2 regions of the Kitasatospora sp. NPDC093558 genome follow, and region 2 is predicted to be linked to the other one. Evidence: predicted binding sites of a transcription regulator. Region 2 holds the regulator's gene; the other holds the start of a gene.
What was found. Region 2 encodes HrcA, which represses chaperone genes, less so after heat shock. Its sites were predicted from a motif close to TTNGCACTCNGNNNNNCNGAGTGCNAA; they were not measured.
Positions count from the first base shown of each region.

Region 1: the regulator HrcA is predicted to act here: its motif matches at 3,767-3,793, upstream of groES (co-chaperone GroES).

Region 1 is NZ_JBFBDY010000112.1:940-16,193, forward strand. It holds gene tsaD (tRNA (adenosine(37)-N6)-threonylcarbamoyltransferase complex transferase subunit TsaD) at 1-839, shown strand, start outside; gene AB0O00_RS14190 (hypothetical protein) at 836-1,141, shown strand; gene AB0O00_RS14195 (polysaccharide deacetylase family protein) at 1,173-2,081, shown strand; gene AB0O00_RS14200 (class I SAM-dependent methyltransferase) at 2,095-3,261, opposite strand; gene AB0O00_RS14205 (hypothetical protein) at 3,351-3,686, opposite strand; gene groES (co-chaperone GroES) at 3,936-4,241, shown strand; gene groL (chaperonin GroEL) at 4,358-5,986, shown strand; gene AB0O00_RS14220 (LysR family transcriptional regulator) at 6,146-7,144, shown strand; gene AB0O00_RS14225 (WhiB family transcriptional regulator) at 7,239-7,565, opposite strand; gene AB0O00_RS14230 (response regulator transcription factor) at 8,127-8,738, shown strand; gene shbA (RNA polymerase sigma factor ShbA) at 9,263-9,823, shown strand; gene guaB (IMP dehydrogenase) at 10,089-11,591, shown strand; gene AB0O00_RS14245 (GuaB3 family IMP dehydrogenase-related protein) at 11,785-12,912, shown strand; gene AB0O00_RS14250 (hypothetical protein) at 13,085-13,459, shown strand; one part of gene AB0O00_RS14255 (IS5 family transposase) at 13,480-14,007, opposite strand; one part of gene AB0O00_RS14255 (IS5 family transposase) at 14,010-14,354, opposite strand; gene AB0O00_RS14260 (hypothetical protein) at 14,400-14,975, opposite strand; partial or broken gene AB0O00_RS14265 (serine/threonine-protein kinase) at 15,230-15,254, shown strand, end outside.
Region 2 is NZ_JBFBDY010000060.1:7,042-23,701, reverse strand. It holds gene dnaJ (molecular chaperone DnaJ) at 94-1,236, opposite strand; gene hrcA (heat-inducible transcriptional repressor HrcA) at 1,315-2,349, opposite strand; gene htpX (zinc metalloprotease HtpX) at 2,600-3,520, shown strand; gene AB0O00_RS09515 (hypothetical protein) at 3,566-4,150, shown strand; gene AB0O00_RS09510 (DUF3097 domain-containing protein) at 4,175-5,014, shown strand; gene AB0O00_RS09505 (Uma2 family endonuclease) at 5,005-5,559, opposite strand; gene hemW (radical SAM family heme chaperone HemW) at 5,600-6,829, opposite strand; gene AB0O00_RS09495 (long-chain fatty acid--CoA ligase) at 6,888-8,810, opposite strand; gene AB0O00_RS09490 (ABC transporter ATP-binding protein) at 9,158-10,891, shown strand; gene AB0O00_RS09485 (ABC transporter ATP-binding protein) at 11,023-12,921, shown strand; gene sigJ (RNA polymerase sigma factor SigJ) at 13,103-14,002, shown strand; gene AB0O00_RS09475 (FAD-dependent oxidoreductase) at 14,126-15,205, shown strand; gene lepA (translation elongation factor 4) at 15,322-16,660, opposite strand, start outside.

The DNA of each region.
Region 1 (15,254 bases), on a different contig from region 2:
CGCTGCTGGTCGGCGTCAGCGCCGCGAAGGCGTACGCCTGGGCGCTGGACAAGCCGCTGTACGGGGTCAACCACCTCGCCTCGCACATCTGCGTCGACCAGCTGGAGCACGGCCGGCTGCCCTCGCCGACGATGGCGCTGCTGGTCTCCGGCGGGCACTCCTCGCTGCTGCTCAGCGAGGACATCACGACCGACGTCCGCCCGCTCGGCGCGACCATCGACGACGCGGCCGGCGAGGCCTTCGACAAGGTGGCCCGGGTGCTCGGCCTGGGCTTCCCCGGCGGCCCGATCGTCGACCGCACGGCCCGCGAGGGCGATCCCAAGGCGATCAGCTTCCCGCGCGGCCTGAGCGGCCGGAACGACCCGGCGTACGACTTCTCGTTCTCCGGCCTGAAGACCGCCGTCGCCCGCTGGGTGGAGGCCAAGCGCCGGGCCGGCGAGGAGGTGCCGGTCGCCGACGTGGCGGCGTCCTTCCAGGAGGCGGTCACCGACGTGCTCACCCGCAAGGCCGTCAGGGCGTGCAAGGACAACGGCGTCGACCACCTGATGATCGGCGGCGGGGTCGCGGCCAACTCGCGGCTGCGCGAGATGGCCCAGCAGCGCTGCGACCGGGCCGGGATCCGGCTGCGGGTGCCGCGTCCGGGCCTGTGCACCGACAACGGCGCGATGGTGGCCGCGCTGGGCGCCGAGATGGTGTGGCGCGACCGTGCGCCGTCCGCCTTCGACCTGTCGGCGGACTCCTCGCTGCCCGTCACCGACGTCCACGTCCCGGCGGCGGACCTCCACCACGGCGACCTGCACGGCCAGGCGTACGACGCCCTCGGCGGCGGTGCCGCGTGACCGTCGCCGCGATGTGGGAGGCCCGGGCGGCGGACGGCCGGGGGGCCGAACTCGCCGCCTGGGCACGGGAGACGGCGATCCCGGCGCTGCGCGGCTCGGCGGGCCTGGAGCGCCTCGAACTGCTCTCCGCCCCCGGCGAGCGCGTCCTGCTGATCACCTGGTGGAGCTGCGAGCCGCTGCCCGTCGCCGACCCGCCGGCCGGACTGCTCGGCCGTCCGGTGCACCGCTGGTCCTTCACCAGCGACCACGTCGAGCAGGCCGGTCCGGGAACCACCCGCCCGCCCGCTACCGTGCATAGCTGAGGAACGGCGGACGGACCAGGAGCGCGGTGCGGTGAAGCAGCAGGACGGGCGGAACAGGACCAAGGCGTACGCGGCGGGGGCGCTGGCCCTGCTGGCCCTCGCCACCGGGTGCGGCGGCAACGGGGACGGCGGCGCCGCCGCTCCGGCGCCCACGAGCGCGGCCCCGGCGGGGGCCCAGCCCTCCGGCGGCGCCGCGCCGACGGCCGCGGCCAGTACGCCCGCGGCGGCGCAGGCCGCGGGCGACGCGGCGTGGGCGAAGTGGAACCTCAAGCCGCTGGCCCCGGCCCCCGCGCCGCCCGCCGACAAGCCCGTCAAGCTCGAACGGACCGGCACCGTACCGGTGTTCAGCGACGTGAAGACGAGCGACAAGGTCGTCTTCATCACCATCGACGACGGCGCCGAGAAGGACCCGAAGTTCGTCGAGATGCTGACCGACCTCAAGGTGCCGATCACGATGTTCCTGACCAAGGACATCGTCAAGAACGACTACGGCTACTTCAAGCCGCTCCAGGCGCTCGGCAACCACATCCAGAACCACACCGTCACCCACCCGGTGATGAGCAAGCTCCCGCCGGAGAAGCAGAAGTCCGAGATCTGCGACGACCAGGCCGCGCTCACCCAGCAGTACGGCACCGCTCCGCTGCTGTTCCGCCCGCCGTTCGGGGACGGCGCCAACACGCCGACGCTCAACACCTCGGTGCAGGAGTGCGGTCCGCGCGCGATCGTGCTGTGGCGCGAGTCGATGCAGATCCACGACATGCAGTACCAGGCGGCGGACAAGAAGCTGAAGCCCGGCGACATCATCCTGGCCCACTTTCGCGGCCCCAAGGAGCTCAAGGGCGCCACGATGACCCAGATGTTCGGCGAGCTGCTGGCCCGGATCCAGGAGCAGGGCTTCTCGGTGGCGCGGCTGGACGACTACATCCAGCCGCCGGCGTAGTCCTCCCGCCCGGTCAGACCGGCTGACCGAGCATCATGAGCGGGCCGTGGTCGGTGCGGCTGAGGATCACCGTGACGGAGTTCGGCCCGGAGGGCTTGAGCTGGCGGCGCAGCTCCTCCGGGGTGATCGCCATCCCGCGCTTCTTGATCACCACGGTGCCGACGCCGCGCTCGCGCAGCAGGGCCTTCAGCTTCTTGATGTGGAAGGGCATGACGTCGGTCAGTTCGAAGGCGTGCGCGTACGGTGTCGGGACCAGCTCGTCCGACGTCAGGTAGGCGATCTTCGGGTCGATCAGCCGCCCGCCCACCTGCTCGGCCACCTCGGCGACGAGGTGGGCGCGGATCACGGCGCCGTCCGGCTCGTACAGGTAGCGGCCGACCGGCCCGGCGGCGGGGTCGGGCAGGTCGCCGCCGGTGAGGCTCGCGGCGTGCGGCAGGAGCGTCGCGCGGTGCGGGTGGGCGGCCTTGGTGCCGAACCAGAGCACCGCCTCCTTCACGTCCCCGTGGTCGGAGACCCACTCGGCCTCGGCGTCCTCGGGGACGGCCTCGTGCGGGATGCCGGGCGCCACCTTCAGCGCGCCGATCGGGGTCCGGCGGCCGGCCTCGATCGCCCAGGACAGCGGCGGGGCGTACGCCTCCGGGTCGAACACCCGGCCGCGCGCCGTGCGCCGCGCCGGGTCGGTGAACACCGCGTCGTAGCCGGTGACGTCCACCTCGGCGACGTCCGCGCAGCGCACCTCGACCAGGTCGGCGAGGCCCAGCGCGGCGGCGTTGGCGGCGGTGGCCGCGCAGGCCGCCGGGTCCTTGTCGACGGCCAGCACCTCGATCCCGGCGCGGGCCAGCGCCAGGACGTCCCCGCCGATCCCGCAGCACAGGTCGGCCAGCCGGCGCACCCCGAGCGCGGCGAAGCGCTGCGCGCGCCACTCGGCGACGCTGCGGCGGGTGGACTGCTCGACGCCGTTGGGCGTGAAGTACATCAGGTCGGCGTCCGCCCCGAACTTCGCGCGGGCGCGCTGGCGCAGTCGTGCCTGCCCGAACGCCGCCGACACCAGGTCGGCCGGGTGCTCGCGCCGCAGCCGGGTGGCCAGCGCGAGCTCCTCCTCGGGCGTGAACTCGCGCAGTGCGGCGAGCAGGTCCTGCCCCTCGGGCGTCAGCAGCGGCTGGAGGTTCTCGGTGTCCACGGGGCCATTCTCGCCGGTCGGGCGGTGTGGGGGAGGCCGGTCAGCCGGCGCGGAGCGCGGTCCGGCAGGCGGTCGGACCGGCGGTCGGGTCACCGCCAGAGGACGCCGGAGGAGAGTACGGCCGGTACGACGAGCGGCGAGAGCGCGGCGGCGACCGGGAGGAACCGGTAGCCGGAGCGCCGACTGCGCACGGCCACCAGGACGCCCGCCACCAGGGCGACCACCGGGCCGGCCATCATGCCGATGCCGAGGAACGCCCACGCGCTTCCGTCCCCGTCGTCCCCGGTGCCGGGGCCGCTGCCGAGGCAGGCGACGACGTAGAAGACGACGAACGGGAGCAGTCCGCCCAGCAGGGGCAGTGCCAGCAGGGCGAGGGACGCGTCCTTGAGCCGGGCCGGGCCGACGCGCATCGGGATCGAGGTCATGGCAGGAGTCTGGCCGCCGGGCCCCGCGCCGCACATGAGTACGGCTACTCATCCGTAGCCTGAGGCCCCGGGGCGCGTCGTTGGCACTCTGGTTGACTGAGTGCTAACACGGGCCTATGGTCGTCCTTGGCACTCTCCACCAGGGGAGTGCTAACGCGAAGAGGCGTGTCTGACCCCCGCGACGGCAGGCTCGCAGGTTCGCCACTTACCCGTTAGAAAACCCCGTAATCTCCGAAGGGGAGCTCGGACGTGACCACCAGCAGCAAGGTTGCCATCAAGCCGCTCGAGGACCGCATCGTGGTCCAGCCGCTCGACGCCGAGACCACCACGGCCTCCGGCCTGGTTATCCCGGACACCGCCAAGGAGAAGCCCCAGGAGGGCGTCGTCCTGGCCGTCGGCCCGGGCCGCTTCGAGGACGGCCAGCGTCTGCCGCTCGACGTCGCCGTCGGTGACATCGTCCTGTACTCGAAGTACGGCGGCACCGAGGTGAAGTACCAGGGCGAGGAGTACCTCGTCCTCTCCGCCCGCGACGTTCTCGCCATCATCGAGAAGTAAGTCGTTCCGACCCGCCCCGGATCCGTGTCCCAAGTGACAGGGGCCCGGGGCGTGGTCGTCGGTTCACGTAGTTCGGCGGCCGGTGGGCCGGCCGCAGCCCCGAGGGAATAGGGAACATGGCGAAGATCCTGCAGTTCGACGAGGACGCCCGCCGCTCGCTGGAGCGCGGTGTCAACAAGCTGGCCGACACCGTCAAGGTGACCATCGGCCCCAAGGGCCGCAACGTCGTGATCGACAAGAAGTTCGGCGCCCCGACCATCACCAACGACGGTGTCACCATCGCCCGTGAGGTCGAGCTGGACGACCCGTACGAGAACCTTGGCGCGCAGCTCGTCAAGGAGGTCGCCACCAAGACCAACGACGTCGCGGGCGACGGCACCACCACCGCCACCGTGCTGGCCCAGGCCCTGGTCAACGAGGGTCTGCGCAACGTCGCCGCCGGTGCCGGCCCGGCCGCCCTGAAGAAGGGCATCGACAAGGCCGTCGCCGCCGTCTCCGAGCACCTGCTCTCGGTGGCCCGCGAGATCGAGGGCAAGGACGACGTCGCCGCCGTCGCGTCCCTCTCCGCGCAGGACACCCAGGTCGGCGAGCTGATCGCCGAGGCGATCGACAAGGTCGGCAAGGACGGTGTCATCACCGTCGAGGAGTCGAACACCTTCGGTGTCGAGCTCGAGTTCACCGAGGGCATGCAGTTCGACAAGGGCTACCTGTCGCCGTACTTCGTCACCGACGCGGAGCGGCAGGAGGCGGTCCTGGAGGACCCGTACATCCTGATCCACCAGGGCAAGATCTCCTCGATCCAGGAGCTCCTGCCGCTGCTGGAGAAGATCCTGCAGGGCGGTGCCTCCAAGCCGCTGCTGATCATCGCCGAGGACGTCGACGGCGAGGCGCTGTCCACCCTCGTGCTGAACAAGATCCGCGGCATCTTCAACGCCGTCGCCGTCAAGGCCCCGGGCTTCGGCGACCGCCGCAAGGCGATCCTCGGCGACCTGGCCACCCTGACCGGCGGCACCGTGATCTCCGAGGAGGTCGGCCTCAAGCTCGACCAGGCCGGTCTGGACGTGCTGGGCAACGCCCGCCGCGTGACCATCACCAAGGACGAGACCACGATCGTCGAGGGTGCCGGCGACGCCGACGCCGTGGCCGGCCGCGTCGCCCAGATCAAGGGCGAGATCGCGGGCACCGACTCCGACTGGGACCGCGAGAAGCTGCAGGAGCGCCTGGCCAAGCTGGCCGGCGGCGTCTGCGTCATCAAGGTCGGCGCCGCCACCGAGGTGGAGCTGAAGGAGCGCAAGCACCGCCTGGAGGACGCCATCTCGGCGACCCGTGCCGCGGTCGAGGAGGGCATCGTCGCCGGCGGTGGCGCCTCCCTGGTGCACGCCGCCAAGGTGCTGGAGGACGGCCTGGGCCTGTCGGGCGACGAGGCCACCGGTGTCGCCGTGGTCCGCAAGGCGCTGCACGAGCCGCTGCGCTGGATCGCCCAGAACGCCGGCCTGGAGGGCTACGTCATCACCTCCAAGGTCGCCGAGCTGGAGGCCGGCCAGGGCTACAACGCCGCCACCGGCGAGTACGGCGACCTGGTGAAGGCCGGCGTCATCGACCCGGTCAAGGTCACCCGCTCCGCCCTGGAGAACGCCGCCTCGATCGCCTCCCTGCTGCTCACCACCGAGACCCTCGTGGTGGAGAAGAAGGAGGAGGCCGCGGACAACGGCCACTCGCACGGCGGCCACGGCCACTCGCACTGAGGCCCCTGAAGCACACCCGAGGCCCGGCCCGCTCCCTCTCCTGGGGGCGGGCCGGGCCTCCGGCGTTCGGACCGGCCGCTTGAAGAGGTGTCCGGCCGCTTGAAGCCTCAACTATCAGGGGAATTTTGTGTTCGGCAAAGATTGCCTTATAACTGAAGCATGATCGAGGCCCGCCACCTGCGCGTCCTGCGTGCCGTCGCCCGCACCGGCTCCTTCTCCGCCGCCGCCCGCGAGCTGGGCTGCACCCAGCCCGCCATCAGCCAGCAGATGAAGGCCCTGGAGAAGTCCGTGGACACCCCGCTGGTGGTCCGCTCGGGCCGGGGCATGCAGCTGAGCGAGGCCGGACGGGTGCTCCTCAAGCATGCCACCGGGATCCTGGCCGGGCTGTCGGCGGCGGAGGAGGAGGTCGCGGCGATCGCCGGGCTGCGCGCCGGACGGGTGCGGCTGGTGTCCTTCCCGACCGCGAGTTCCACCCTGGTGCCGCCCGCCGTCGCCCGCCTGCGGGACGGCCATCCGGGGGTGCGCGTGTCGCTGGTCGAGGCGGAGCCGCCGGAGTCGCTGGCGATGCTGCGCGGCGGCGAGTGCGAGATCGCGCTGGCCTTCCGCTACCCGCAGTCCGAGGGCGGGAGCGCGCTCCCGGCGCCCGCGCACGGCACGCCGCGCGAGGCGCGGGCCGAGGCGAACCTGGAGGCGCAGCAGCTGAGCGCCGGCACCGACTGGTCCGACCTGGTGGTCACGCCGCTGCTGGACGATCCGCTGGTGGGCCTGCTGCCGGCCGCGCCCCCGCTGGCGGGGCGCGGCGGCGCGGTGGGGCTGGCCGAGCTGGCGGGGGAGCAGTGGATCGCGGGCTGCCCGCAGTGCCGCGGGCACCTGGTGGAGCTGTGCGCCGGGGCGGGGTTCGAGCCCCGGATCGACTTCGCGACGGACGACTACCCGGCGGTGGTCGGCCTGGTGGCGGCCGGGCTCGGGGTGGCGGTGCTGCCGCGGCTGGCGCTGGAGTCGGTGCGCCCTGACGGGGTGTCGACGGTGCCGGTGCGGACGGCCTCGGGGGCGCCGGCGGTGCGGCAGGTGGTCGCACTGACCCTGCCGGACCTGGCCGAGGTGCCGGCCGTGGCGCTGATGCTGGAGCGGCTGGCCGGGGCGGCCGGGGCCCGCTGAGGCAGTCGCCGGGGCCCGCTGACACAGGGTCATCGACGAAGGTCTTGAGGCGCCGCGAAGAAACGTTTCTTCACGGCGCTGCGTCGGCGTGGCGCTAACGCTGGGCGACCGTCGGCGCGACCAGTGGGACCTCCACCAGCCGGTGCCGCGAGCGCCCGAGCATCTCCTCGCGCTCGTCCTCCGTCATCCCGCCCCAGACGCCGTACGGCTCGCGGACCGCCAGTGCGTGGGCCGCGCACTCGGCGATCACGGGGCAGCGGGTGCAGACCTCCTTGGCGCTGGCCTCGCGCGAGCTCCGCGCGGCCCCGCGCTCGCCTTCCGGGTGGAAGAAGAGCGAGCTGTCCACGCCACGGCAGGCTGCGGAGAGCTGCCAGTCCCAGAGGTCCGCGTTGGGACCGGGGAGGCGGGAGAAATCTGCCATGACTCATTCCCTTCAGAGGCTCGTCGGCCGCGGGCCGGCCCCCAGCGGAGCTCGCTGCGGGCGTGGCGGGGCGTCGATAGCACTGGTGTGGACACCTGGAAATATGACTTAAGGCAACTCCATGGACAAGTCACCCACAGAGTGGCACAACAGTCAATGACCATACGAAAGCTATAAAAACGGGCGAAGTGGGCATGGACTTTCGCGGGCGCGGACGTGGCAATCGGGTGGCCCGAGGGGCGCGCGGAGCCCCGCGCCGGTGTGCGGGTCGCACGCCGACCGCGCGCGAGCTGCACAAAAGTGCGGCGTGTGCACCGCGATGCGGCTGATCGGTAATGGGTTGGCCACGTACAGTGGTGGAGATGGCCCTGAAGGCCGTAACTCATTCGAGTGACGGTCGTTGGAAGTGCGGAGGCGGTTAGCGGGCGCCGGACGTCGGGAACGATCGCGGGGAACTTGAGGCGATCAGCACGGACTCTGACGCCGATCGGCCGTGTCGGAGAGGTTCGTACCAGCCAGGAGGCTCAACGTGACGCGGATCAGCTGCGGAGGACGACGGTCATGACTTCCGTTCTCGTTTGCGACGATTCCCCGCTCGCCCGCGAGGCGCTTCGCCGCGCCGTCGCGACCGTACCCGGTGTGGACCGGGTCACCACCGCGACGAACGGGGAGGAGGTCCTCCGCCGCTGGGTGGCCGACCGCTCCGATCTCGTGCTGATGGATGTCCGGATGCCCGGTCTCGGCGGGGTCGAGACGGTCCGGCGGCTGCTGTCCGCCGACCCGGGCGCGCGGATCATCATGCTCACCGTCGCCGAGGACCTCGACGGCGTCGCGCTCGCGGTCGCCGCCGGCGCCCGCGGGTACCTGCACAAGGACGCCTCGCGCGCCGAGCTGCGGGCCACCGTCACCCAGGCCCTCGCCGACCCGACCTGGCGGCTGGCCCCGCGCCGGCTGCGCAGCCCGGACATGGGCGCGGCGCCGACCCTGACGGCGCGTGAGATCCAGGTGCTGGAGGGCATGAGCCACGGCCGCAGCAACGCCGAGATCGGCCGCGAGCTGTTCCTCTCGGAGGACACCGTCAAGACCCACGCCCGGCGGCTGTTCAAGAAGCTCGGGGCCTCGGACCGCGCCCATGCGGTGGCGCTGGGCTTCCGCTGGGGCCTGGTCCGCTGACCGCAGGCGCCGCCGGCCCAGGCGCGCCGCCGGTGTTTCCGGGGACGGGCGCCGCACGGGCGTGTGACGTTACGGTCCCGAGGTTGCACCATGGAGTGGTGGAGCACCTCGGGGACCAGCGGACAGGCACTGCGGCGAACCACGCAGCCGCAGGACACTCGGCGAACGGCGCGACGGACGGGACCACCGACGGCGGCGGGGCGGGAGGCGGCACGGTGCAGGAGGGGCCGGTGGTGCGCGGCGGCACGCCGCGCGGTGCCGCAGCGCATAACGTTCCGGTGCACAACTCCGGACGCGGTGCCGCGTTTTCCCGTTCGACCAGGCACCATGGACCGATGCGTGACGACGTCGCCGGTGCGGCCGGCCAGGCGGACCCGGGGGAGGCCGAGCCCTCCGGCCCGGGTGGCGATCCGTCGTACGCCGAATCCGGCCGTGCGGATGCGGTTTCCGGCCGGACCGGTGCCGCTGTCGCCGGCGAGGCCGGCCCCGGCCGTCCGCCCGTGCTCGGCGGCGGTGGATCGCCGCTGGTGGGCGAGCTGGTCGCGGCCGCCGTCCGCGGCGAGGGCCCGGCCATCGACGCGCTGCTCGCGTACGTCCACCCGCTGGCGTTGCGGTACTGCCGCGGCCGGCTGGTCCGGCTGCCCGGCGGTGCCCGGCACCACGTGGACGACATCGCGCAGGAGGTGTGCGTCGCCGTGCTGTGCGCGCTGCCCAGGTACAAGGACCAGGGGCGGCCGTTCGAGGCCTTCGTCTACGGCATCGCCGCGCACAAGATCGCCGACCTGCAGCGGGCCGCGATGCGCGGGCCCGCCTCGACGGTGGTCCCGCAGGACGACCTGCCGGAGGTGCCGGACGAGGCGCTCGGCCCGGAGGAGCAGGCGCTGCTCAGCAGCGACGCCGCCTGGGCCAAGGAACTGCTCTCCAACCTGCCGGCCCGTCAGCGCGAGCTGGTGCTGCTGCGGGTGGCCGCCGGGCTGTCCGCGGAGGAGACCGGCGAGGTGCTCGGCATGTCGCCGGGGGCCGTCCGGGTCGCACAGCACCGGGCCCTGAGCCGGCTGCGGGCCCTCGCGGAGGAGTCCTCCTGACCCCTGCCGCGGGCGCGGCCGGAATGGCTCATGGGCGGCTGGTGTTGTCAAGGGCACACGAGGACCACAATCCCGGTGCCAGTACCATGGGGTATCGGCGCCTGGGCAGGTTGCCAAAGTTTCACGGGTGCGAACGGGATTCCCCTGGAGGATCCTCCAAACATCACCCGGCTTTCGGCCGTCTGCGCGAGTGAGCGATGAAGGCGCGCCCCCACCCTCAGGGCGTGTGCGGATCAAAAGGCCGGCCACGGAAGGTACCCCCGAAATGTCTTACAACGCCGCAGGCGTACCCGAGAAGTTCGCGATGCTCGGGCTCACGTTCGATGACGTCCTGCTGCTGCCCGGGGCCTCCGAGGTGCTGCCGAACCAGGTCGACACCTCCTCGCGGGTCTCCCGGAACGTGCGCGTCAACATCCCGATGCTCTCCGCCGCGATGGACAAGGTCACCGAGGCCCGGATGGCGATCGCGATGGCCCGCCAGGGCGGCGTCGGCGTCCTGCACCGCAACCTGTCGGTCGAGGACCAGGCCAACCAGGTCGACCTGGTGAAGCGCTCCGAGTCCGGCATGGTCACCGACCCGATCACGGTCGGCCCGCTGACCACCCTGGCCGAGGCCGACGCGATGTGCGCCAAGTTCCGCATCTCCGGCGTGCCGGTCGCGGACGAGGCGGGCAAGCTGCTCGGCATCGTCACCAACCGCGACATGGCCTTCGAGTCGGACCGCAGCCGCCAGGTCCGCGAGATCATGACCCCGATGCCGCTGATCACCGGCAAGGTCGGCATCTCGGGCGAGGACGCGATGGCGCTGCTGCGCCGCCACAAGATCGAGAAGCTGCCGCTGGTCGACGACGAGGGCCGGATCAAGGGCCTGATCACCGTCAAGGACTTCGTCAAGGCCGAGAAGTACCCGAACGCCGCCAAGGACGCCGAGGGCCGTCTGCTGGTCGGCGCGGCCGTCGGCGCCAGCGCCGAGGCGTTCGACCGGGCCCAGGCCCTGGTCGCGGCCGGCGTGGACTTCCTGGTCGTGGACACCTCGCACGGCCACAGCCACAACGCGCTGGCCTGGATCGAGAAGATCAAGTCGGCCGTCAAGGTCGACGTGGTCGGCGGCAACGTCGCCACCCGCGACGGCGCCCAGGCGCTGATCGACGCCGGCGTGGACGGCGTCAAGGTCGGCGTCGGCCCGGGCTCGATCTGCACCACCCGCGTGGTCGCCGGCATCGGCGTCCCGCAGATCACCGCCATCTACGAGGCCGCCCAGGCCTGCCAGGCGGCCGGCGTGCCGGTCATCGGCGACGGCGGCCTGCAGTACTCCGGCGACATCGGCAAGGCGCTGGCCGCCGGCGCCGACACCGTCATGCTCGGCTCGCTGCTGGCCGGCTGCGAGGAGTCCCCGGGCGAGCTGCTGTTCATCAACGGCAAGCAGTTCAAGTCCTACCGCGGCATGGGTTCGCTGGGCGCCATGCAGAGCCGCGGCCAGGCGAAGTCCTTCTCCAAGGACCGTTACTTCCAGGCCGACGTCTCCTCGGACGAGAAGCTGATCGCCGAGGGCATCGAGGGCCAGGTGCCGTACCGCGGCCCGCTCTCGACCGTGCTCTACCAGCTGGTCGGCGGCCTGCGCCAGACCATGGGCTACGTCGGCGCCGCCACCGTCGCCGAGATGGAGAGCAAGGGCCGGTTCGTCCGGATCACCTCGGCGGGCCTCAAGGAGAGCCACCCGCACGACATCCAGATGACCGTCGAGGCGCCGAACTACTCGTCGCGCTGATCGTCCGGACCTCCGAGGGGCCCGTCGCTGTCCGCAGGACGCTGTTGGTACCAACAGCGTCCTGTCCGCAGCGGCGGGCCCCTCGCGCGCGTCCGCGGGCCGGGCCGTCGGGGCGTGCACACCTCCTGTACGGGATACTGGGGGCGGCCGGGGTGACCCGGCGGGCATGAGCAACACAGCAGAAGGGCTCGAAGTGACTGAGATCGAGATCGGGCGAGGCAAGCGCGGCCGCCGGGCGTACGCCTTCGACGACATCGCCGTCGTCCCCAGCCGCCGTACCCGGGACCCGAAGGAGGTCTCGATCGCCTGGCAGATCGACGCCTACCGCTTCGAGCTGCCGTTCCTGGCCGCCCCGATGGACAGCGTGGTCTCGCCGCAGCAGGCCATCGCCATCGGCCGCCTCGGCGGCCTGGGCGTGCTGAACCTCGAAGGCCTGTGGACCCGCTACGAGGACCCGCAGCCGCTGCTCGACGAGATCGCCTCGATCACCGACGAGGCCGTCGCCACCCGCCGCCTCCAGGAGATCTACGCCGCGCCGATCCGCGCCGAGCTGATCAAGCAGCGGATCCAGGAGGTCCGCGAGTCCGGCGTGGTCACCGCCGCCGCGCTCTCGCCGCAGCGCACCGCCGAGTTCTCCAAGGCCGTCGTGGACGCCGGCGTCGACGTCTTCGTCATCCGCGGCACCACCGTCTCGGCCGAGCACGTCTCCAGCGCCGCCGAGCCGCTGAACCTCAAGCAGTTCATCTACGAGCTGGACGTCCCGGTCATCGTCGGCGGCTGCGCCACCTACACCGCCGCGCTGCACCTGATGCGCACCGGCGCGGCCGGCGTGCTGGTCGGCTTCGGCGGCGGCGCCGCCCACACCACCCGCAACGTGCTCGGCATCCAGGTGCCGATGGCCACCGCCGTCGCGGACGTGGCCGCCGCCCGCCGCGACTACATGGACGAGTCCGGCGGCCGCTACGTGCACGTGATCGCGGACGGCGGCGTCGGCTACAGCGGCGACATCCCGAAGGCCGTCGCCTGCGGCGCGGACGCGGTCATGATCGGTGCCGCGCTGGCCCGGGCCACCGACGCGCCCGGCAAGGGCTTCCACTGGGGCATGGAGGCCGTCCACGAGGAGCTGCCGCGCGGCAAGCGGGTGGACCTCGGCACGGTCGGCACCACCGAGGAGATCCTCACCGGTCCGTCGCACACCCCGGACGGCACCATGAACCTGTTCGGCGCGCTGCGCCGCGCGATGGCCACCACCGGCTACACGGAGCTCAAGGAGTTCCAGCGGGTCGAGGTCACCGTCAACCCGGCGCTCGACCACCGCTGAGGTGTGCGCTGACGAGGGCCCCCGCCGTGTGTGGCGGGGGCCCTCGTCGTGTCACAGGCTCTAGGGCGTGTTTCAGAAGTGCCCATGGTGAACTCGTTGATGGCGGGTCCGATGTGTGAACGGTGTCTCGTGGCGGTCGCGGGCGGGTTCAGTGTTGGGCGACAATCGTCGGGTGACTGAAGCCAGCGTGGTGCACGTTTTCCTCTCGCGCGGCCGGTTCTCGTCGTTTGAAGACATCCGCGACTACGTCGATGAGGGGTGGTCAGAGGACGGGGATGCGGAGCCATCCGTTTTTACGTTAGAGGCTGGGATTGCCGAGCTCGAACCGATGTGCGTCGAAGCCATCCACGCCCAAGACGACGGCCACCTCGCTCCGGTTGCCCCTGAGGTGCTCCTTCGAGAGGCCTCGTACGCTGACCAGTGGCTGCCACAAGTGGAGTCAACCGAGCTGGCCGATGCTGCGATCTGTGTCTTCGCTCCCAACGTGGTCACCAACCCGCACGGCACCTCTCTGCACTACCTCGGCCGGTTTACCTATCGCGCCTGAGGGTCTCTCAGTGAGAGTGGTCACAGCCACTCATTGATGGCCGCGACCAGCACGGTTGCCTCGTAGCGGACGGCGAGTTTGTCGTACCGGGTCGCGACCGCGCGGTGGCGCTTGAGGCGGTTGATCCCGCACTCCACCGCGTGTCGCTCCTTGTAGTCGTCCTTGTCGAACTTTGGTGGCCGGCCCCCGCGGGAACCGCGCTTCCTGCGATTCGCGATCTGGTCGCGCTTCTCCGGGATCGTGCATCCGATACCTCGTCTGCGCAGGTAGACGCGGTTCGCGCGGGAGCCGTACGCCTTGTCGGCGCGGACCTTGTCCGGCCGGGTGCGCGGCCGTCCCGGGCCGGGCCGGGGCACACGGATGCGGCCCAGGACGACCTGGAACTGCGGGGAGTCGCCGCGCTGTCCGGCCGTGATCACGAGCGACATCGGCTTCTGGGCCTGCTCGACCGCCAGGTGGATCTTGGTGGTCAGTCCGCCGCGGGAGCGTCCGAGCCCGTGGTCGTCGGGCTCAGTGAAGACGCCGCCGGGTGGCTCGACCTGCAGATCCCCCTTTTGCGGCCGCCGGCCGCGTGCTGGTGCGCGCGGGCGATCGTGGAGTCGACGGAGATGTCCCAGGTGATCAGGCCCTTCGCATCAGCTTGCGCTTGGAGCTGTTCGAAGATCCGGGGCCACGTGCCGTCGCGCTGCCAGCGGCGGAACAGCCCGTACACCGTCTCCCATGGCCCGTACCGCTCGGGCAGATCCCGCCACGGTATGCCCGTGCGGGTCCGGAACCGTATCCCGTTGATCAGCTGCCGCTTGGTATGCAAGGGCGGCCGACCAGCCTTGATGCCCTGCGGCAGCAAAGGTTCCAGCACCACCCACTGGGCGTCTGTCAGATCTCCCCGAGCCATGGAACGTGATCATCGCACGACCTTGATCCACTTCTGAAACAGACCCTAGCTGCGGACGGCGGTGCGGCGGGTGAGGATGAAGCCGCCGATCAGCGCTATGCCGTAGAAGGCCAGGTCCAGCGGGCGCAGGTCGGTGCGCCACGCGGCCAGGACGTTGTGGGCGACGACGCGCAGCGGGGTGCCGGACAGGCCGCGGGAGCGGAGTTCGCGGCCCTGGAGCAGTAACTGGCCGAGGAAGAGCGCGCCGGCCGCGAGCAGCGCCCCCAGCAGGGGCAGCACCCGGCTGCGGCCGCCGAGCCGGCCGAGCGGCCAGGAGACGGCGGCGGCCGGGGCGATGGCCAGCCAGCCGACGCTGTCCTCGGCCCGCAGCGGCGCGCAGCCGTAGGCGAGGGCGCCGAGGAGCATCGCGGTGACCGCGACGGTGGCGGCGAGCCCGACGCGCCGACGCGGGCGACGGCGGCGGGCGGCGGGGACGACGGGTTCGTATCCGGCCACCGGGACACCGGGCATTCCCGGCGCGACGTAGCCCTCCGGGGCGCCGACGGCGGGCGCCACCGTGTAGTGCTGGGCGGTTCGCGGACGGCCCGACTGTTCGTCAGTGCCCCAGGCGGGTGCGGTCATGGGTGTCGGATCCCCCCGGAAAAGACGGTGAGCTGCCGCACCGTAACAGTGTTCGGGACGAATCTTGGCGAGTTTTCGATCACAGATCGGGCACGGAGAGCCGGGGTTGCTGCGGTCCGTCGCACCCCGGGGCGGGGGCCGGGTGGTCGAGGGCCCCGTGGACAGGGGATGATGGAGGCTTGGCGTTCGGGCCCAGACGCCGGGCCGATGCAACGTCACCTCGACCGCCAGCAGCACATGGGGGAACGTTTCGAATGACCCAGGCGCAGGGTTCCACCG
Region 2 (16,660 bases):
CACGGGGGCGGTCATGAGGGGAGCCTTTCCGGAAAGTGGGAGAAACACGGAAGGGGTGCCGGGGCGAGGACCCCGGCACCCCTCCGCGGACGGCTAGCGGCCGTTGAACGCGTCCTTCAGACGCGAGAACAGGCCCTGCTGGCCCGGCGCGAACTGGCCGGACGGCCGCTCCTCGCCGCGCAGCACCGCGAGGCGGCGCAGCAGCTCCTCCTGCTCGGGGTCGAGCTTGGTGGGCGTCTGCACCTCGACGTGCACTATCAGGTCGCCCCGGCCGCCCCCGCGCAGGTGGGTGATGCCGCGGCCGTGCAGCGGGATCGACTGGCCGGACTGGGTGCCGGGCCGGATGTCGACCTCCTCCAGCCCGTCGAGGGTCTGCAGCGGCACCTGGGTGCCGAGCGAGGCGGCCGTCATCGGGATGGTGACGGTGCAGTGCAGGTCGTCCCCGCGCCGCTGGAAGACGGTGTGCGTGGTCTCGGCGATCTCGACGTACAGGTCGCCGGCCGGGCCGCCGCCGGGGCCGACCTCGCCCTCGCCGGCCAGCTGGATCCGGGTGCCGTTGTCGACACCGGCCGGGATCTTGACGGTCAGGGTGCGGCGGGCGCGGACCCGGCCGTCGCCGGCGCACTCCGGGCACGGGGTCGGCACGACGGTGCCGAAGCCCTGGCACTGCGGGCAGGGGCGGGAGGTCATGACCTGGCCCAGGAAGGACCGGGTGACCTGGGAGACCTCGCCCTTGCCGCGGCACATGTCGCAGGTCTGCGCGGAGGTGCCGGGCGCGGCGCCCTCGCCGCTGCAGGTGGTGCAGGTGACGGCCGTGTCGACCTGGAGCTCCTTGGTGGTGCCGAACGCGGCCTCCTCCAGGGTGATCTCCAGCCGGATCATGGCGTCCTGGCCGCGGCGGGTGCGCGAGCGCGGGCCGCGCTGGCCGGCCGCGGCGCCGAAGAAGGCGTCCATGATGTCGGAGAAGCCGAAACCGGCCGCGCCGGCGCCGAAGCCGCCCGCGCCACCGCCGCCGCCCGGCGACAGCGGGTCGCCGCCGAGGTCGTAGACCTGCCGCTTCTGCGGGTCGGAGAGCACCTCGTAGGCGGCGTTGATCTCCTTGAACCGCTCCTGCGTCTTCGGGTCCGGGTTGACGTCCGGGTGCAGTTCGCGTGCCAGGCGCCGGAACGCCTTCTTGATCTCGTCCTGCCCCGCATCCCGTCGGACGCCGAGTACCGCGTAGTAGTCCGTGGCCACCAAATGCTCCGCTTGTTCCGCCTGTAGTAGTGCTGCGACAGGGCACCACCGCTGGATGTTCCGGCGGTGGCTTGCTCGCTACGACTCGGCCAGGATCTGGCCCACGTACCGAGCCACCGCTCGCACCGCCCCCATTGTGCCCGGATAGTCCATCCGGGTCGGACCGATCACACCCAGTTTGGCCACGCTCTCGTCGCCCGAACCGTAACCGACCGACACCACCGAGGTGGAATTCAGCCCCTCGTAGGCGTTCTCCCGGCCGATCCGGACCGTCATCGCCGCGTCCGCGGTCTCACCCAGGAGGCGGAGCAGGACGACCTGCTCCTCCAGCGCCTCCAGGACCGGCTGGATGGTGAGCGGGAAGTCGTGGCCGAAGCGGGTCAGGTTGGCCGTGCCGGCCAGCATGATCCGCTCCTCGTTCTGCTCGGCGAGCGCCTCGAACAGCGTCGCCAGGACCGTGCTGACGGTCGCCCGGTCGACCTGTTCGAACATCGCGGGCAGTTCCTCCAGCGCCGCCGGGACGTCCGGCAGGCGCTGGCCGACGGCCCGCGCGTTGATCCGGGCCCGCAGGTCCGACAGGACCACCTCGCCGACGGTGCCCGGGCAGTCCACCATGCGCTGCTCGACCCGGCCGGTGTTGGTGATCAGGACCAGCATCACCTTGGCCGGGGCGAGCGCGACCAGCTCGATGTGCCGCACGGTGGAGCGGCTCAGCGACGGGTACTGCACCACGGCGACCTGCCGGGTGAGCTGGGCGAGCAGCCGCACGGTGCGCGCGACGGTGTCGTCCAGGTCGACCGCGCCCTCCAGGAAGTGCCGGATCGCGCGGCGCTCGGGCGCGCTCATCGGCTTGACCTCGGCGAGCCGGTCGACGAACAGCCGGTACCCCTTGTCGGTGGGGATGCGTCCGGCGCTGGTGTGCGGCTGGTGGATGTACCCCTCCTCCTCCAGCGCCGCCATGTCGTTGCGGACGGTGGCCGGGGACACCCCGAGGTTGTGCCGCTCCACCAGGGCCTTGGAGCCCACCGGCTCCTCGGTGCCCACGTAGTCCTGGACGATCGCGCGCAGCACGGCGAGCTTGCGGTCGTCCAGCTGGCGGACCTCTCCGGCCATGGGGCACGCACCTCCGTCTTCGCACGTTGTCCGTTGTGACGTATCGAGCTGATGCGGGCCTGGAAGGCCCCGGCTTTGGCACTCTGAACGCACGAGTGCCAGAACCGTACCTGCCAGTGTACGGCCCGGGTCCGACGGCAGGAACGGCGCGGCGGGGGTGATCCTGCCCGCAGTTCCCGGCGCGGGGGTGGTGCCCCACGGCCGTCCGGGTGGCAGCATCGATAGCGGACGGCGAACGGAGGAGCAAGCGATGTCGAGCTCGGCCCAGCACACCCGCTTCGCGCCCGACCGCGGCCTGACCGGCCGGATGGTCGGGACCATGTTCGTGATCGGGCTGTTGTACGTCGGATTCACCGGCCTGCTGATCGTGCTGCTGCGCGGCGCCTGGCCCCTGATCGTGCTGATCTCCGGCGGGCTGTTCGTGGCCCAGTTCTGGTTCAGCGACAAGATCACCGAACGGGCCATGGGCGCCCGCCCGGTGTCCCCCGAGGAGTACCCGCAGCTGCACGGCACCGTCGACCGGCTCTGCGCGCTCGCCGACATGCCCAAGCCCCGGGTGGCGGTCGCCGACAGCGACATGCCGAACGCCTTCGCCACCGGCCGCAACCCGCAGAACGCCGTCGTCTGCGTCACCACCGGCCTGCTGCGCCGGCTGGAGCCCGAGGAACTGGAGGGCGTCCTCGCCCACGAGCTCTCCCACGTCGCCCACCGGGACGTCGCCGTGATGACGATCGCCGGGTTCCTCGGCGTCCTCGCCGGGGCGATGACCCGGATCGCCATGTACGGCGGGTTCATCGGCGGCGGGCGCGACAACAACGACCAGAACGCGGCCATCGCCGCGCTGGTCATCCCGCTGGTGTCGATCGTCGTCTACGCGATCAGCTTCCTGCTCACCCGGCTGCTGTCGCGCTACCGCGAGCTCGCCGCCGACCGCGCCGCCGCCCAGCTCACCGGCCGTCCCAGCGCGCTCGCCTCGGCGCTCACCAAGGTCACCGGGCAGATCGCCGCGATCCCGTCCAAGGACCTGCGCCAGGCGCAGCCCTACAACGCCTTCTACTTCGCCCCGGCGCTGAACGCCAAGGAGACGGCCTCCCAGCTGCTCTCCACCCACCCGACGCTGGAGAAGCGGCTGGAGCAGCTCGCGAAGATCTCCGCCCAGCTGGGCCGCTGACCGCTGTTGACCGCTGCCGATCGCTGTTGACCCGAAGGGACCGCCGTGGGAATCCTGGACGCGCTGTTCGGCCGCACCAAGCCCGTCAAGCCCGACCTCGACCAGCTGTTCGGCATCCCCTCGGCCGCGCTCACCCTGGAGGCGGGCGCGGGCTTCCTGCCCACCGGGCTCGGCTCGGTGTGCTTCGCGGCCGTCGAGGGCGCCGCGTTCGTGCAGGTCGAGCAGCAGGTGCGGGCGCTGCTCGACGCCGACACCGAGCGCGGCGGCGTCCCGGTGGAGGCCTCCAAGGACGGCTACGGCTACTCGTGGCTGCTCGCCCGGCACACCTCCGAGGAGCTACCGGAGCTGGTGAACGACCTGCACGCGGTCAACAGCGAGCTGGAGGCGAACGGCTTCGGGCCGCAGCTGCTCTGCTCGTTGGTCGGCTTCAGGAACGGCGAGGGCCAGTCGCTGGCGCTGGTCTACCTCTACAAGCGCGGCACCTTCTACCCGTTCGCGCCGATGCCCGGCGGCGGGGAGCGGCGCAACAGCCCGCTGGAGCTGCAGATCAACGCGATGCTGGCGAACGACCTGCGGCTGGAGAAGGACCTCGGCCGCTGGTTCCCGGTGTGGGGCGCGCCAGGCCTCTGACGGTCCGTCCGTAGACTCGCCGCTATGCGCAGCCGCCAGTACGGACCCGACCTGACCCCGCCGTGGAAGAAGCAACAGCCCGCCCCGGAGGTGCCCGCCGAGCGGGACCTGGTGGTCGAGGAGGCGGCGACCGGCTTCTGCGGGGCGGTGGTGCGGTGCGAGAAGACGGCGGAGGGGTTCACCGTCACGCTGGAGGACCGCTTCGGCAAGCACCGGGTGTTCCCGATGGTGCCGCGCGGCTTCCTGCTGGAGGGCAAGGCCGTCACCCTGGTCCGCCCGGCCGGGGCCGCCCCCGCCCCCGTCCGCACCCCGGGCCGCACCGCCTCCGGCTCCGTAGCCGTCCCCGGCGCCCGCGCCCGGGTCGCGCGCGAGTCCCGCATCTACGTCGAGGGCCGGCACGACGCCGAGCTGGTCGAGCGGGTCTGGGGCGACGACCTGCGGATCGAGGGCGTCGTGGTCGAGTACCTGGAGGGCGTGGACGACCTCCCCGCGATCGTCGCCGACTTCGCCCCCGGCCCCGGCCGCCGCCTCGGCGTCCTGGTCGACCACCTGCTCCCCGGCACCAAGGAACACCGCATCGCCACCCAGGTCACCGGCGAGAACGTCCTGGTCGTCGGCCACCCCTACATCGACATCTGGCAGGCCGTGAAGCCCTCGTCCGTCGGCATCCCGGCCTGGCCGGCCGTCCCCCGCGGCGAGGAGTGGAAGGAGGGCATCTGCCGCCGCCTCGGCTGGCCGGTGGACACCCCTGCGGCGTGGAAGCACATCCTGTCGAAGGTGAACTCCTACAAGGACCTGGAGCCCGAACTCCTCGGCCGAGTAGAGGAGTTGATCGACTTCGCGACGCTCCCGGATCAGGAGTAGGTCTGGAACTCCGAGGTGTCGAGGCTGATGCCCAGCAGGTCGACCGGAATAGGCTCGCCGAATTTGGTGGTCCGCGCAGACACGTAGTCCGGCAGCCCCGAAGCGCTCGCCCGGTTCGGCTCGGTCAGCAGCACGCAGACGGCCTTGATCGGGTCGACGATCAGGTAGACGGGGATCGTGCCCTCGGCGTAGAGCTCGCGCTTGGTCCGGTAGTCGCGCAGGACGCTGGTCTTCGAGACCACCTCGACCACCAGGGTCAGGAGAGGCGCAGGGAGCAGGCGACCACGGCTGGCGGCGTCCCGCTCGAACACGACGAGATCCGGCTGCGGCTCGCTCGTCAGCCCGGGAAGATCGATGTCCTGCGTGGTCAAGCGGTGCCACCGTGCCCGGGGGATCTGGTCCTGAATGGCTTCGACAATGACGTTGTGGACCATGTCAGGCCCGGCCATCATCACGATTTCCCCCCTGATGAGCTCGGCCTTGAAGCCTTCCGGGACCTCCAGGTTCTCGAAGATCCCCATCACCCGGTCATCGATGGCGGTCATCGCGCGCTCCCTCCGACGGCTGACACCACGTTAACGAAACTCAGTCCACCAGGTCACGCACGACCGCGTCGGCCAGGAGGCGGCCCTGGAGGGTCAGGGTGGCGCGGCCCTGCTCGTACGAGCCGGGGGCGAGGAGGCCGCTCGACAGGGCTTCCTCGGCGGCCTTGCGGGCCGTGTCGGTGAGGAGGGTGAGGGGGATGCCCTCGGCGAGGCGCAGCTCCAGCAGGATGCGCTCGATGCGGCGGTCCTCGTCGGTCAGGACCTCGCGGGCCAGGGCGGGGGTGCGGCCCTCGGCGAGGGCCTGGGCGTAGGCGGCGGGGTGCTTGGCGTTCCACCAGCGGGTGCCGCCGACGTGGCTGTGGGCGCCGGGGCCGGCGCCCCACCAGTCGGCGCCGGTCCAGTACAGCTCGTTGTGGCGGCAGCGGCCCTCGGGGGTGGTGGCCCAGTTGGAGACCTCGTACCAGTGGTAGCCGGCGGCGGCGAGCGCCTCCTCGGCGATCAGGTAGCGGTCGGCGTGGACGTCGTCGTCGATCATCGGGAGCTCGCCGCGCTTGACGCGGGCGGCGAGGCGGGTGCCCTCCTCGACGATCAGCGAGTAGGCGGAGACGTGGTCGGGCCCGGCGCCGATGGCGGCGTCCAGGGAGGCCCGCCAGTCGTCGTCGGACTCGCCGGGGGTGCCGTAGATGAGGTCGAGGTTGACGTGCTCGAAGCCGGCCGTGCGGGCCTCGGCGACGCAGGCCTCGGGGCGGCCCGGGGTGTGGTGGCGGTCGAGCAGCTGCAGCACGTGCGGGCGGGCGCTCTGCATGCCGAAGGAGACCCGGTTGTAGCCGCCCTCGCGCAGCTCGGCGAGGTAGGCCGGGCCGACGGACTCCGGGTTGGCCTCGGTGGTCACCTCGGCGCCCTCGGCGAGCCCGAACTCGTCGCGGAGGGCGGCGAGCATCCGCACCAGGTCGCGGGCGGGCAGGAGGGTCGGGGTGCCGCCGCCGAGGAAGACCGTCTCCACCGGGAGGTCCGTGTCGCCCAGGACGCGCCGGGCGAGCCGGATCTCCGCGATCACGTTGTCGGCGTACGTCTCCTGGGAGGCGACCGCCCCCGAGGAGCGCAGCTCGGTGGCCGTGTAGGTGTTGAAGTCGCAGTAGCCGCAGCGGCTGGCGCAGTACGGCACGTGCAGGTAGAAGCCGAACGGCCGCGTCCCGAGTCCGTCGAGGGCGTGCGCGGGCAGGGAACCGTCGGACGGCACCGGATCGCCGTCGGGGAGTGCGGAGGGCATGACCCCATTGTCCCGTACGGCCCGGGTGTTCCCGCGGGCCGTACGGGACGGGGGCGGCTCAGGCCTCGTTGGCCCCCGCGTACATCGCGGTCACGGCGTCCGCGTACGTCCGCTCGACCACCGGGCGCTTGATCTTCAGGCTCGGGGTGAGCTCGCCGTGCTCGATGTCGAGGTCGCGCGGCAGCAGGTGGAACTTCTTGATCGTCTGCCAGCGCTGGAGGTCGCCGTTGAGCTTCTTCACGAAGCCCTCGATCAGCTCGTGCACCTGCGGGTCGGCGGTCACCTCGGCGTAGGACTTGCCGGCCAGGCCGTGCTCGGCCGCCCACGGCATGATCACGGCCTCGTCCAGGCCGATCAGCGCGGTGCAGAAGTTGCGGCCGTTGCCGATCACCAGGATGTTGCTGACGAACGGGCACACCGCCTTGAACTTGCCCTCGACCTCGCTCGGCGCGACGTACTTGCCGCCCGAGGTCTTGAACAGGTCCTTCTTGCGGTCGGTGATCCGCAGGAAGCCGTCCGGGCTGAGCTCACCGATGTCCTCGGTGTGGAACCAGCCGTCCGGCTCCAGCACCTCGGCGGTCTTCTCCGGCAGGTTGTGGTAGCCGCGCATGACGCCCGGGCCGCGCAGCAGGATCTCGCCGTCCTCGGCGATCCGCACCTCGGTGCCGGGCAGCGCGCGGCCGACGGTGCCGATCCGCACGTCCTCCTTGCGGTTGACGCACGAGCCGGCGCTGGTCTCGCTCAGGCCGTAGCCCTCCAGGATCGGCACGCCGGCGCCGAGGAAGAAGTAGCCGATCTCGGGGGCCAGCGCCGCGCTGCCGGAGACGGCGCCGCGCAGGCGCCCGCCGAAGGCCGCGCGGATCTTCGCGTACACCAGCTTGTCGGCGACCGCGTGCTGCGCCCGCAGGGCGAACGGCGCGCTGTCCACCCCGGTGGCGATCCGGTTCTCCTGGGTGACCCGGGCGTACTCGCGGGCCACCCCGGCCGCCCAGCGGAAGATCTTGTACTTGGCGCCGCCCTCGGCCCTGGCCCGGCCGGCGATCCCGTTGTAGACCTTCTCGAAGATGCGCGGCGCCGACGCCATGACGGTCGGCCGGATGGCCGGCAGGTTGTGGATGATCCGGTCGACCCGGCCGTCCACCGCCATCACGTGGCCGGTGGCGATCTGGCCCGAGATCAGCGTCTTGCCGAACACGTGCGACAGCGGCAGCCACATGAACTGGACGTCGTCCGGGCCGAGCAGCCCGCTCGCCTCCTGGGCGCGGGCCTCGTAGGCCCAGCAGTCGTGCACCAGGCGCACGCCCTTGGGGCGGCCGGTGGTGCCCGAGGTGTAGATCAGGGTGGCCAGCTGCTCCTTGTCGAGCGCGGCGACGGCCTTCTCGACGGCGTCCGGGTGCTCGGTCAGGTACGCGGCGCCGCGCTCCTCCAGCTCGGCGAGGGTGAGCAGGTCGAGCCCGGCCGTCTCGGGCGCCTCCGCGGGGGCGTCGAAGAGGATCACGGTGCGCAGCTCGGGCAGCTGCTCGATCTGCTCGACGGCCTTGGCGAGCTGCGCGGCGTTCTCCGCGAACATCGCCCGGCAGCCGGAGTCGGAGAGGATGAAGGCCGTCTCGTCGGCGTTGGTGCTCGGGTAGACGGTCGTGGTGGCCGCGCCCGCGCACATGTTGCCGAGGTCGGCGACGATCCACTCCAGGCGGGTGGAGGACGCCAGGGCGACCCGGTCCTCCGGCTGGATGCCGAGGGCCATCAGGCCGGCGGCCACCGCCTTGACCCGGGCCGCCGTCTGCGCCCAGGTGAGCGACCGCCACTGCTCGGCGCCGGGGGCGCTGTCGGCGGCGTGCTCGTCCACCGGGGCGGGGTAGCGGTAGGCCTCGGTGTTGGGGGTCGCGGCGACGCGCTCCAGGAACAGGTGGGCGACGGAGGCGGGACGCCCGGCGACGATGTCGGCACTGCCGGAGTCGATCAGGGACTGCGCGGAACTCAACGAGGACCTCCGGGGGCGGGTGGCCGTCTGAGGGATTTTTCGCGGCGCCCGTGGGGGGCGGTCGCCGGGCCCCCGTCACACGTGCGGTACCGGCGAGTAACAAGGAGGCAATCAGCAGCCTAGGGGGAAACCGGTCATTCCGTAAGGGGGTCTACCCAGCCGGCACCCCGCCACCGCCCCCGTGCACAGCGGACGACACGCGCGTGAACCCCGCAACCCGGCCCGCCCGGCGGTTCGGCAAAGGACTGGACAAACCTCATGGCCCGGCCGGGGGAATCGTCTGTACGAGTGCACGAAGGAACGAGAATTGGGATGCGAATCCACCCGCCGACGACAAGAGTGTGCAAGTGCTGATCAGACTGCTCAGGGCGTACCTGCGCCCGTACTCCCGACCGATCACCCTGCTGGTCGTCCTCCAACTCGTGGCGACCCTCGCGGCGCTCTACCTGCCCACTCTCAACGCCGACATCATCGACAGCGGCGTCGTCAAGGGCGACACCGGCTACATCCTCAGGGTCGGCGCCGTGATGATCGGCATCACCCTCGTCCAGGCGCTCTGCTCGATCGGCGCGGTCTACTACGGCGCGCACACCGCCATGGCCTTCGGACGCGACGTGCGCGCGGCCGTCTTCGACCGCGTCCAGAGCTTCTCCGCCCGCGAGGTCGGCCAGTTCGGCGCCCCCTCCCTGATCACCCGCACCACCAACGACGTCCAGCAGGTCCAGATGCTGGCCCTGATGAGCTTCACCCTCATGGTCGCCGCGCCGATCATGTGCGTCGGCGGCATCATCATGGCCCTCAACCAGGACGTGCCGCTGTCCGGCCTGCTCCTCGCCGTCATCCCGCTCCTCGGCACCGTCGTCCTCCTGCTCGTCCGCTCGCTGCGCCCCAAGTTCCGCAGCATGCAGGAGAAGATCGACACCGTGAACCGGGTCCTGCGCGAGCAGATCACCGGCATCCGCGTCATCCGCGCCTTCGTCAAGGACGACCACGAGCAGGCCCGCTTCGGCGACGCCAACGGCGACCTCACCAGCGTCTCGCTGCAGGTCGGCCGACTCATGGCGTTCATGTTCCCGGCCGTCATGCTCGTCGTGAACGTCTCCAGCGTCGCCGTCCTGTGGTTCGGCGCCCACCGGATCGACAGCGGCGGCATGGAGATCGGCGCCCTCACCGCCTTCCTCTCCTACCTCATGCAGATCCTCATGAGCGTCATGATGGCCACCTTCATGTTCATGATGGTGCCCCGCGCCGAGGTCTGCGCCGAACGCATCCAGGAGGTCCTCGCCACCTCCTCCAGCGTCGTGCCGCCCGCCGCGCCCGTCACCGAGGTCCTGCGCCGCGGCAACCTCGAACTGCGCGACGTCGACTTCCGCTACCCCGGCGCCGAGGCCCCCGTGCTGCGCGGCATCGCCATCACCGCCCGCCCCGGCGAGACCACCGCCGTCATCGGCTCCACCGGCAGCGGCAAGTCCACCCTCCTCGGCCTCGTCCCCCGGCTCTTCGACGCCACCACCGGACAGGTCCTGCTCGACGGCGTCGACGTGCGCGAACTCGCCCCCGAGGCGATCGCCGAGAGCGTCGGCCTCGTCCCCCAGAAGCCCTACCTGTTCACCGGCACCATCGCCAGCAACCTGCGCTACGGCCGGCCCGACGCCACCGACGAGGAACTCTGGCACGCCCTCGACGTCGCCCAGGCCAAGGACTTCGTCCAGAAGCTCCCCGAAGGCCTCGACGCCCCCATCGCCCAGGGCGGCAGCAACGTCTCCGGCGGCCAGCGCCAGCGCCTCGCCATCGCCCGCGCCCTCGTGCGCAAACCCGACGTCTACCTCTTCGACGACTCCTTCTCCGCGCTCGACTACGCCACCGACGCCCGGCTGCGCAAGGCCCTCTCCCACGAGACCTCCGACGCCACCGTCCTCATCGTCGCCCAGCGCGTCTCCACCATCCGCGACGCCGACCGCATCATCGTCCTCGACGAAGGCGCCGTCGTCGGCACCGGCACCCACCACGAGCTCATGGCCGACAACCCGACCTACCGGGAGATCGTCCTCTCCCAGCTCACCGAGCAGGAGGCGGCGTGACCACCCCCCGCAAGCCCAGCGCCCCCCAGCCGGCCGGGCAGCAGCCATCGGACCGGGCGGAGGCCGCCGAACTCCCCAGCGACTCCCAGGCCGCCGCCGCCCGCCGAGGCCCGGCCGGCCCGGGCCGCTTCATGGGCGGCCAGGGCACCGAGAAGTCCATGGACTTCAAGGGCTCCGGCAAACGCCTGCTCGGCCTGCTGCGCCCCGAACGCCCCCTGCTCACCGCCGTCCTCGGCCTCGGCGTGCTCAGCATCGGCTGCGCCGTCACCGGCCCCAAGGTCCTCGGCCACGCCACCGACCTGATCTTCGCCGGCGTCGTCGGCACCCGCTTCGAGCCCGGCACCTCCAAGGCCCAGGCCGTCGAGGGCCTGCGCGCCCACGGCCAGGGCGGCATCGCCGACCTGCTCGCCTCCGTCGACTTCACCCCCGGCCAGGGCATGGACTTCGGCGCCATCGGCACCATCCTGCTCTGGGTGCTCGCGATCTACGTCGCCTCCGCCCTGTTCGGCATCGTCCAGGGCCGCCTCGCCACCAAGGCCATCCAGCGCGCCGGCTACCGGCTCCGCCAGGACGTCGAGGCCAAACTCGCCCGCCTGCCGCTGAGTTACTTCGACAAGCAGCCGCGCGGCGAGGTCCTCAGCCGCGTCACCAACGACATCGACAACATCAGCCAGTCGATGCAGCAGACCCTCGGACAGGTCGTCAACTCGCTGCTCACCGTCCTCGGCGTGCTCGCGATGATGTTCTGGATCTCCCCGCTGCTCGCCGTGATCGCCCTGGTCACGGTGCCGCTGTCGGTCGTCGTCGCCGCCAAGGTCGGCAAGCGGGCGCAGCCGCAGTTCGTCCAGCAGTGGGCCTCCACCGGCAAGCTCAACGCGCACATCGAGGAGATGTACACCGGGCACGCCCTGGTCAAGGTCTTCGGCCGCCAGCACGAGTCCGCCGAGACCTTCCGCGAGCACAACGAGGCGCTGTTCGCCTCCAGCTTCCGCGCCCAGTTCATCTCCGGCATCATCCAGCCCGCGATGATGCTCATCGGCAACCTGCAGTACGTCCTCGTCGCCGTCGTCGGCGGCCTGCGCGTCGCCAGCGGCGCGCTGTCCATCGGTGACGTGCAGGCGTTCATCCAGTACTCGCGGCAGTTCAGCCAGCCGCTCACCCAGGTCGCCAGCATGGCCAACCTGGTCCAGTCCGGCGTCGCCTCCGCCGAGCGCGTCTTCGAACTCCTCGACGCGCCCGAGCAGAGCCCCGAACCGGCCATGCCAGAGAAGCCCGACGTCGTCCACGGCCGGGTCGTCTTCCAGGACGTGGCCTTCCGCTACGACCCCGACAAGCCCCTCATCGAGGACCTCTCGCTCAAGGTCGAGCCCGGCCAGACCGTCGCCATCGTCGGCCCCACCGGCGCCGGCAAGACCACCCTCGTCAACCTGCTGATGCGCTTCTACGAGGTCAGCGCGGGGCGCATCACCCTCGACGGGGTCGACGTCTCCGCGATGTCCCGCGAGGACCTGCGCTCCGGCATCGGCATGGTCCTCCAGGACACCTGGCTGTTCGGCGGCAGCATCGCCGACAACATCGCCTACGGCGCCCAGGGAGCCACCCGCGACCAGGTCGTCGAGGCCGCGAAGGCCGCCCACGTCGACCGCTTCGTGCGCACCCTGCCGGACGGCTACGACACCGTCATCGACGACGAGGGCACCGGCGTCAGCGCGGGCGAGAAGCAGCTCATCACCATCGCCCGGGCCTTCCTCGCCCAGCCCTCCATCCTCGTCCTCGACGAGGCGACCAGCTCCGTCGACACCCGCACCGAGGTGCTCATCCAGCGGGCCATGGCCCGGCTGCGCACCGGGCGCACCAGCTTCGTCATCGCGCACCGGCTCTCCACCATCCGGGACGCCGACGTGATCCTCGTGATGGAGAACGGCTCGATCGTCGAGCAGGGCTCGCACGACGAGCTGATCGCGTCCGGCGGCGCGTACTCGCGGCTGTACCAGGCGCAGTTCGCGGAGGCCGTGGCCGAGGTGGACTGACCCGCGGTCACGTACGGGCCGGGGCGGGACCTTCCCGCTCCGGCCCTTCGCGTTCCCGGGCCCTTCTCGTTCCCGGGCCCTTCTCGTTCCCAGGCCCTTCGCGTTCCGGGCCCTTCGCGTTCCCGGGCCCTGTTCGTGCCCCGGTCTTCGCTTTCCCCGTTCGGACCGCTACCTTGGGCCCGTGATCGACGAGCAGACCCCGGACGCGTTCGAGGCCAACCGACGCTACCTGGGCTCGGTCGCCTACCGGCTGCTCGGCTCGTTCACCGACGCCGAGGACGTCCTCCAGGAGGCCTGGCTGCGCTGGCGCGCCACCGACCGCGCCGCCGTCGCCGACCCGCGCGCGTTCCTCACCACCGTCGTCACCCGGCTCTGCTACGACCAGCTCGGCTCCGCCCGGGCCCGCCGCGAGGCCTACTACGGCGAGTGGCTGCCCGAGCCGTCCGTCTCCTACGCGAAGGCCCCCGACTCTCCCGCCGAACTCGCCGAGCGCGACGAGTCCGTCTCGCTCGCGCTGCTCGCCGTCCTGGAACAGCTCACCCCGGCCGAGCGGGCCGCCCTCGTCCTGCACGACGTCTTCGCGGTCGGCTTCGAGGACATCGCCGCCTCCCTGGACCGCACCCCGGACGCCGCCCGCCAGCTCGCCTCCCGGGCCCGGCGCCGGGTCAAGGACGGCGGCCGACACACCGGCGGCGCCGACCCGGCCGAACACCGGCGCGCCGTCGAGGCGTTCGCCTCCGCCAGCACCAGGGGCGACATCCTCGGACTGATGGAGATCCTCGACCCGGACGTGGTCTGGCACGCCGACGGCGGCGGCATCATCCGCGCCGCCGCCCGCCCGGTCCACGGCTCCGACAAGGTCGCCCGCCTGGTGGCCGGCCTGTTCGGCAAGTGGTTCACCACCGAGTACGGACAGGGCTACGCGACGGTCAACGGCGAGCCGGGCCTGGTCTGGTACGAGAAGGCCACCGGCACCGTCCATGGCGTGGTGGCCTTCGCCCTCGCCGGCGAGCGGATCGCCGAGGCGTACGTCGTGGTCAACCCCGAGAAGCTCACCCGCATCGCCCCCGTCGAGGCCTGAGCCCCCGGCTGCAACAGCCCGCACCCGCACGTGACGCAGGTCACCGTCACACTCCGCCCGGCCACGCCGTCCCCTTGCCGAACCGCGCTGCACGACAGCGAACCTCGCAAGGAGGCGGACGAGATGAGCAACACCACCACCGAGAAGCGGATCGTCGTCCTGGGCGCCGGCTACGCCGGACTCAGCACCGCCAAGGGCGCCGGCCGCCGCCACACCGTCACCCTCGTCGCACCCGAGGAGCGACTCCTCCACCGCGTCCGCCGGCACGAGACCGCGGCCGGCCACGGACGGGACTGGCCCGCCATCGAGCGGCTCGCACGCGGCCGGCACATCGAGCACCGGCGCGCCAAGGCCGTCGAACTCGACCTCGACGGCCACAAGGTCCTGCTCGACGACGGCACCGCCCTCGGCTACGACACCCTGGTCTACGCCCTCGGCAGCCGCACCGCCTGGCACGACGTCCCCGGCGCCGCCGAACACGCCTACAGCGCCGAACGCGCCGCCGAACTCGACCGGCGCCTGCGCAACGCCGCCGAGCCCGGCACCCTCGCCGTCGTCGGCGGCGGCGCCACCGGCATCGAACTCGCCACCGAACTCGCCGAGGCCCACCCCCGGTGGCGGGTGCGGATCGTCGCGGCCGGCCGGGTCGGCGGCATCTACTCGCCCAAGGGCCGCGCCCACATCCTGCGCGTCCTCGACCGGCTCGGCGTGACCGTCCACGACGACACCACCGTCACCGAGGTCACCCCCACCGGGCTGCGCACCACCGCCGGCCCGATCGAGGCCGACGTCACCGTCTGGGCCGCCTCGATGGAGCCGCACCCGCTGGCCGCCGAGGCCGGCCTGGCCGTCGACGACCGCGGCCGGGCCCTGGTCGACGAGTACCTCCGGTCGGCCTCGCACCCGGACGTCCACGTCGTCGGCGACGCCGCCGCGGTGACCGTCCCCGGCACCGGCACCCTGCGGATGGGCTGCGCCACCGCCCTGCCGATGGGCCAGTACCTCGGCAAGCTGCTCGACGGGCGCACGGACAAGCCCTTCGCGTACAAGTACGTCGCGCAGTGCCTGAGCCTCGGACGACGGGACGGGCTGCTCCAGCTCGTCGGCGGGGACGACTCGATGCGGCCGACCGTGCTCACCGGGACGGCGGGGCGGCTGGCCAAGGCGGCGATCGTCGGCGGGGTGCTGGCGGCGCTCAAGTAGCCCCTGGGGGCCCGCAGGACGCGGGGGCGCGGGAACGCGGAAGGGCCCGGAGGACGCGGGGACGTGGGAACGCGGAAGGGCCCGGAGCGCGATCGCTCCGGGCCCTTCCGCTGCTGCTACTTCTTTTCCTTCGGCACCTCGGCGTCGGTGGACAGCGCGGCGATGAAGGCCTCCTGCGGGACCTCCACGCGGCCGACCATCTTCATCCGCTTCTTGCCTTCCTTCTGCTTCTCCAGCAGCTTCCGCTTACGGGAGATGTCACCGCCGTAGCACTTGGCGAGGACGTCCTTGCGGATCGCGCGGACCGTCTCACGGGCGATCACGCGGGAGCCGATGGCCGCCTGGATCGGCACCTCGAACTGCTGGCGCGGGATGAGCTTCTGCAGCTTGCCCGCCATCATCACGCCGTAGTTGTAGGCCTTGTCCTTGTGCACGATCGCCGAGAACGCGTCGACCGCGTCACCGTGCAGCAGGATGTCGACCTTCACCAGGGCCGCGGTCTGCTCGCCGATGGGCTCGTAGTCGAGGGACGCGTAGCCGCGGGTCTTGGACTTCAGCTGATCGAAGAAGTCGAAGACGATCTCCGCGAGCGGCAGGGTGTAGCGCAGCTCGACCCGGTCCTCGGAGAGGTAGTCCATGCCCTGCAGGGCACCCCGGCGGGACTGGCACAGCTCCATGATCGCGCCGACGAACTCGTTGGGCGCGAGGATCGTGCCGCGCACGACCGGCTCGTAGACCTCGGCGATCTTGCCGGTCGGGAACTCGCTCGGGTTGGTGACGGTGTGCTCGCTGCCGTCCTCCATGATCACCCGGTAGATCACGTTCGGGGCGGTGGAGATCAGGTCGAGGTTGAACTCGCGCTCCAGGCGCTCCCGGATGATCTCCAGGTGCAGCAGGCCGAGGAAGCCGCAGCGGTAGCCGAAGCCGAGCGCGACCGAGGTCTCCGGCTCGTACACCAGGGCGGCGTCGTTCAGGCGCAGCTTGTCCAGGGCGTCGCGCAGCAGCGGGTAGTCCGAGCCGTCCAGCGGGTACAGGCCGGAGAACACCATCGGGCGCGGGTCCTTGTAGCCGCCGAGCGGCTCGGTGGCGCCCTTGTTCTGCGAGGTGATCGTGTCACCGACCTTGGACTGCCGGACGTCCTTCACACCGGTGATGATGTAGCCCACCTCGCCGACGCCGAGGCCGTCGGCCACCTTCGGCTCGGGCGAGATGACGCCGATCTCCAGCAGCTCGTGGGTCGCGCCGGTGGACATCATCGCGATGCGCTCGCGCTTGGTGAGCTGACCGTCCACGACACGGACGTAGGTGACCACGCCGCGGTAGGCGTCGTACACCGAGTCGAAGATCATCGCGCGGGCCGGGGCGTCCTTGACGCCGACCGGGGCCGGGATCGTGTTGACGATGTGGTCCAGCAGGTCCTCGACACCGAGACCGGTCTTGGCGCTGACCTGGAGC